Regions from separate parts of the Lentibacillus sp. Marseille-P4043 genome, predicted to be linked through region 1. Evidence: riboswitches for the same ligand, from Rfam matches in the RefSeq annotation. Region 1 holds a riboswitch; the other holds the start of a gene.
The links. Region 1 has a riboswitch for lysine ahead of C8270_RS10555 (Na+/H+ antiporter NhaC family protein). Riboswitches for the same ligand answer to the same signal wherever they lie in the genome.
Positions count from the first base shown of each region.

Region 2: another riboswitch for lysine. It lies ahead of dapA (4-hydroxy-tetrahydrodipicolinate synthase); the one in region 1 lies ahead of C8270_RS10555 (Na+/H+ antiporter NhaC family protein).

Region 1 is NZ_LT984884.1:2,169,188-2,172,612, forward strand. Features, by position in the region: gene C8270_RS10545 (HD-GYP domain-containing protein) at 1-991, shown strand, start outside; gene yunB (sporulation protein YunB) at 1,055-1,846, shown strand; lysine riboswitch at 1,893-2,069, shown strand; gene C8270_RS10555 (Na+/H+ antiporter NhaC family protein) at 2,236-3,425, shown strand, end outside.
Region 2 is NZ_LT984884.1:1,678,598-1,682,022, forward strand. Features, by position in the region: gene C8270_RS08235 (ABC transporter permease) at 67-1,053, shown strand; gene C8270_RS08240 (ABC transporter ATP-binding protein) at 1,066-1,851, shown strand; lysine riboswitch at 2,024-2,202, shown strand; gene dapA (4-hydroxy-tetrahydrodipicolinate synthase) at 2,318-3,181, shown strand; partial or broken gene C8270_RS08250 (PTS sugar transporter subunit IIA) at 3,309-3,425, shown strand, end outside.

The sequences.
Region 1 (3,425 bases):
GTTAGCTTTAACCGAAAGAATGATCAGCCGTCTTTTAAACCAAGGAATCACCTATATTTATATAGAAGATGATGTAACTGCCGATGTACAAGTTAAACCAGTTATTTCGGAAAGTCTTCGAAAAGAAGCCTCGGACACAATCAAATCAATATTTGCTGAGGTTAAGCAGGATGGAATTAAGAATCGCTCATTTATTTTTGAAAAACAGGGAACACAATTAACATCAATTGTTGAGAAAATCATGAACGAAATCCTAAATCGTAAAGAAACATTATCATTACTGGCAAATATTTTTATTACAGATGACTATATTTTCCAGCATTCCTTAAATGTTACAATTTACTCATTGGCTATCGGTACGGAACTTAATCTCACCAAAAAGGAATTATCTGAAATAGGTACTGGTGCGATGCTACATGATATAGGTAAAATTTTTCTAGATCAGGATATTTTGCAGAAACCTGGTAAACTAACCGATGAAGAATTTGAAATGATTAAACAACATACTAAATTAGGTTTTGATTTTTTACGGAAACAAATGGATCTTCCTTCTGTTATTGCCCATTGTGCGTATCAACACCATGAACGGTTAGATGGTACTGGTTATCCGCGAGAACTTGTTGGTGACGCCATTCATAAATATGCAAAATTAATCGGTATTGCCGATGTTTTTGATGCTGTTACAAGTAATCGTGTTTACCGTGATGCAATGCTACCACATGAAGGACTAGAAATTCTTTATGCAGGTGCAACTTGCTTATTTGATAAAGAAATGGTTGAAGCGTTTAAAAAGAGTGTCGCGGTTTATCCAAATGGATTGTCTGTTCAATTAAGTGATGGTCGAAAGGGTGTTGTTGCCAGACAAAATAAAAGTCTATGTGATCGCCCAATCGTTCGAATTGTTGAAGAAAAAAATACCCAACTTGTAACTCCGTATGAAATCGATTTAGCTTCCATTGTTAATGTTACGATTTCAGCTTGTCAGAAATAATATAAAATCGGGAATTCTAACCCCTCTAAAACAAGCATAAGTTGTTTTAGGGGGGTTTTCATATTGAGAAAACGACTAGCTTTTGGAAAGAGACGATCACCACCTCCAGTAAAAAACATTTTTGTTATCACCATGATTTTATTTGTGTTAATGATTTGGTTAAGTTTTGTAATAGTTGATAAAGGAATTAAACCAACATTAATGGATGTTGCAGAAACAAAAACAACTGAATTCGCCACAAGGGCGATAAATGCAGCTGTTAAATTTGCCGAGACCTATGAATTTCAAGATGTAACGGATGTTACGCAGAATGAAAATGGTGATATCACTTCCTGGAAATTTAATTCTGCTGCAGTCAATGAAATTAATCGTTATGCAACGGATCGAGTGGAGGAATTCTTTAAACGAATGAACAGTGGTGAAATACCACCGGAGGAGCAAGAAAATTTAAATCTAGACTATGGTGATACAGCTGAAGAAAAAAGTAACGAGGATCCAACTGTAGTAGAAATCCCTTTAGGTCAGGCAACAGGTAATACCATTTTTGCCAACTTAGGACCAAAAATCCCTGTTAATTTAGAACTCGTTGGTAATGTAAAGACCGACGTTGTTCATGATATAGAGGGATTTGGGATTAATAGTGCGCTAATTAAAGTATATATTCATGTAGAGGCAGAGGTCCAAATTGTTATACCGTTTTCAACTGGAGTAAAAGAAGTAAGTACAGATGTATATGCAACTTCAGGAGTAATTAATTTAGGTGTTCCAGATTTTTATGGTGAGGGAGGAAATAATAATCCATCCATATCAATCCCGAAAGATGACTTTGAAAAAGACTTGCAAGATGATAAATAGTTTAGTATAGTTAGGTTAATAATTAAATAATTTAACCTTATCAGATCGGTGAGGTAGAGGTGCAAATGAGATTAGTAATCAATCGGAGAATGACAACGATGATGATTGACAAAAGGATTGTTTGCCGAAGTGTAATAAGGGTCAGACTTATTATTGCTGGTGTATCTTTGAACAAAGGATATACTGTCATGCTTATCGGAATGCATGGAGAACTACTGATCGAAATGGAGGATAACGTATACTTTTTTTAGCAATGGTAGGTTATTTTCTATCGTTGCTTTTTTGTGTTTTTTGGCAAGGATTGTTTGCCAAATAGGACATGAAGCTAAGTTCCTCTTATTTTGTGGCGTATCTCTATGTACGAGTTATTATAAATGGAGGTAGCAATTATGGAAGGAACAATTTACTCATTAATTCCAGCACTACTTATGCTCGTTTTAGTCCTACTTACAAGAAAAGTTCTACTATCATTGGGTGTAGGAATTGTTGTTGGAGCATTATTTATTCATGATTTTAATATTATTGCTTCGATTGAAGAAATTTGGCAAACGTTTTATGCGATTTTTGTTGTAGATGGTTCGTTAAATGCCGGGAATATATTGTTATTATGTTTCTTGTTATTTTTAGGAATTATGACCGCTTTTTTAACAGCGTCTGGCGGCAGTCGGGCTTTTGGTGAATGGATGATTAAGCGTGTGAAAACAAGAACTGGCGCTCAAGTTATGACCGCTATCTTTGGAATTATTGTTTTTATTGATGATTATTTTAATGCATTAGCTGTCGGGCAAATTGCTCGGCCGTTAACAGATAGACACAAAGTATCACGAGCTAAATTGGCTTATTTTATCGATTCAACATCTGCTCCTGTAACCGTTATTTCTCCAATCTCCAGTTGGGGCGCTTATATCATCGGTTTACTAGGAAGTTTGTTGGCAGCAAATGAAATAACAGATATACAACCGTTAGAAGCCTTTGTGAAAATGATTCCGTATAATTTTTATGCATTAGCAGCACTACTTTTTGTATTTTTGACAGCATATATGAGAATCGATTTTGGCCCAATGCGTAAACATGAAAAACGTGCACTTGATACAGGAGAGGTTGTTAATCCAGACGTAAAAGTGCCTGGAGATTTGAAGGAAACATTTGAGCCACATAAAAACGGAAGAATATATCATTTGCTTGTCCCTATCCTTGTTTTGGTTGTGGCAACTGTTGGGATGATGATAATTACTGGAATACAGGCCAGTGATAATGCTACAATATTGACTATTTTTGCTAATACAAACGTTAACTTGTCCCTGTTTGTTGGTGGACTATTAGCAGTTGCAACTGCTTTAATCTTCCATATGCAGCAAAGTGAACCGCGAGCAAATTTGGTTAGCGTTATTTTGGAAGGAATAAAAACAATGCTTCCAGCTATTTATATCTTAATAATGGCTTGGATGATCGGTTCCGTAATTGGAACATTGGAAACAGGTGATTATTTGGCACAGCTTGTAAATGATGCTTCCATCAGTCCAACATTACTTCCGTTTTTATTCTTTATTATTTCTGGGTTTATGGCTTTAGCAACAGG
Region 2 (3,425 bases), 490 kb from region 1:
CTTATGAGGCAGCCGTTTGTTTCTTTTGAAAGTTTTGTTTTAAAAGTTGCGAGAAGGAGGGAAAACATGCTTTTATCATTATTTAACGCAATTGAACTAGGCGTAATCTATGCACTCATGGCTTTAGGAGTCTACTTATCTTTTCGCGTCTTGGATTTCCCTGATTTAACTGTTGATGGAAGTTTTGTAACAGGTGCGGCAGTTGCTGCGATCTCGATTATGAATGGTGTACCACCGATTATTGCAAGTCTTTTGGCAGCCTTAGCCGGGTTTTTAGCAGGCTGTGTTACAGGGGTGCTACATACGAAGGGGAAAATTAACGCCCTATTATCAGGGATTCTCATGATGATTGCCCTTTATTCTATTAATCTCCGAATCATGGGACAGCCTACATTGTCCCTTTTAAATGGAAAAACTATTTTTACACAGCTAGAGTCGGTTTGGGCGGCAACAGGGTTGGACCAATTATTAAATGGTGTGTTAACGTTCTTCGGTGCGGATCGGGTTCCAGCGACATGGAGCATTGTCATCGTGATGATTGTCATAACATTAGCTTTCAAACTGTTGACAGATTACTATTTGAAAACAGAGGTGGGCCTTGCGTTAAGGGCTACAGGTGATAATCAGGTGATGATCCGAAGCCTGTCTGCGAATACGGACTCATTAATTATTGTTGGGATCGGCTTTTCTAATGGACTTGTCGCGTTATCGGGCGGCTTGATTGCGCAACATGGGGGATTCGCTGATGTAAACATGGGAATCGGTATGATCATCATCGGTTTGGCTTCCGTAATTATTGGAGAAGCACTATTTGGTACTAAGACAATTGCTAGAGCCACATTAGCTGTTGTTGGTGGGGCGATTATTTATCGGATTGTCGTTGCGATGGCACTGCGGGTTGAATTTTTGGAAACAGGCGATATGAAATTGATCACCGCATTGCTCGTAATCGCTGCATTGGTAACACCAAAAGTTTTACAGGCAAGGAAAGAGAAAAAGCGCCGTTTGGAAAAGCGCGCCAGCCTTAGCCAGGAAAAAGTAAGGGAGGTGTAAATTTTGCTCGAAATGAAAAATATCTCAATTACCTTTAACGAAGGAACACCAGATGAAAAGAAAGCATTACAAGGTGTAGATTTGGAACTAAAGGAAGGCGAATTTGTTACTGTGATTGGCAGTAATGGTGCGGGTAAGTCGACACTAATGAACGTTGTCTCCGGAAATTTAATCCCGGATGTTGGCGATGTGATTATCAATGACAAGCAGGTTGTTCATTTGCCCGAATACAAACGTTCTGCCTATATCGGTCGTGTTTTCCAGGATCCAATGGCCGGTACAGCACCATCCATGACCATTGAGGAAAACCTGGCAATGGCATATGCGCGTAATAAGAGAAGAAAATTGAAACCAGGTGTTACGAAGAAGCGGAAGGAAATGTTTAGGAAGACATTGGCATCCCTAAATTTGAATTTGGAAGATCGGTTAAATGCCAAAGTCGGCTTTCTCTCCGGTGGGGAACGTCAGGCATTGTCACTATTGATGGCCACTTTTACCGAACCAAATATTTTACTGCTTGATGAGCACACAGCGGCATTGGACCCTTCACGTGCAGAATTAATCACCAAACTTACCGATGATGTCATCAGCAAATTTAACTTAACGACACTAATGGTCACCCACAACATGCAACAAGCACTCGATTTAGGCAACCGATTAATCATGATGGATAAAGGCCAAATTATCCTAGACGTAAACGGAGAAGAAAAGCAAAAACTAACCATCGAAGACCTACTAAAAGAATTCCAACGCATCCGCGGCACCAAATTCGAAAGCGACCGCGCCGTATTAGGATGAGCGGGACATGGGGACAGGTTAGTTGTCCCAGCCTGAAATGCCGTAGTGATGCGTGATAGCGGGTGGGACGCGGAACCTGTCCCCACGTCCCACTCCACACCTCTTGTAATCGTTACGTTTGTGTGTTATTTTAGAGTTTAAATTAAATCATTTCTTGTTTCAATATGTTTGAAGTGAGGATAGAGGCGCAAGGGCCATCAGTACACAATGTGAGGAAAATGGGTTCCAATGACGATTGTGGAAAGGGGTGATTTGCCGAAGCAGAGAGAATCTCATGTTCTTGAAGCTGGGACTGTGTTGAAGAAATGCAGGACTGTCATATAGGTGACTATATGAAGGGCTATCTTACGCAGGAAGCGATCGTTTCTACTGCAACAGCGAAGCCCTCGTTGTTGCTTTTTTTGCGTTTGCTTTGCGATACCCTTACTACCTTACTTACTAAAAAATATGTAAAGGGTGTGTCGTCATGGATTTTGGTAAAGTTTTAACTGCAATGGTTACCCCATTTGATCAAAATGGAGAGATTGATTTTGACGCTACAAGTAATTTAGTGAATCATTTAATTACAAATGGTTCTGATGGACTAGTGATCGCCGGAACAACTGGAGAAAGTCCTACACTAACAACCGATGAAAAAGCGGAATTGTTCACCTATGTTGTTAAGGTTGTGGACGGTAGAATACCTGTTATCGCTGGGACCGGATCGAATAGCACGAAAGCTTCTATTGATTTAACCAAAAAGGCTGAACAAGCAGGTGTCGATGGTGTAATGCTTGTGACACCTTATTACAACAAACCATCACAAGAAGGATTGTTTCAACATTTTAAAGCTATTGCAGCGTCCACGTCACTACCAGTAATGCTATATAATGTACCTGGCCGAAGCGTTGTTGCAATAGCGGTAGAGACAGTTGTCCGATTAGCAGAGATTGAAAACATTGTGGCGATAAAGGATGCGAGCGGTGATTTGGATGCAATGGCGAAAGTGATCAGCCAAACCCCTGATGATTTTACACTGTACAGTGGAGATGATAGTTTGACATTACCAGTTATGTCCATCGGCGGAGCAGGCGTTGTCTCTGTTGCTGCCCATATCGTGGGGAATGAAATGCAGGAAATGATCAGCCATTTTAACAATGGTGATACACAAGCGGCGGCTTCGATGCATCGAACGCTTCTCCCAGTGATGAAGGCATTATTTGCGCAACCAAGCCCATCACCAACAAAAGAAGCGTTAAACCAAAAAGGCATTCGCGTTGGAAATGTTCGGTTGCCAATGGTGCCTTTAACAGATGAAGAAAAAAGGAGATTGCAAGCGGTTCTGAGATAGATTGGGACGCAGGATGGTGGCAGGTGGGACATGGGGACAGGTTTGTTGTCCCACCCTCTAACCCGCGCCACTACGCTAAATCAGGCTGGGACAACAAACCTGTCCCCACGTCCCCCAAAAAAAGTAGGTTCCATATGGTAAATCTTCCGCTGTAAAACGTCCATCTGTTGCATTTGGAATTAACCGTGATGGAGTAGATTGGAAAGGCATGGATGGTACGGATGCGCGATTAATCTTCATGATT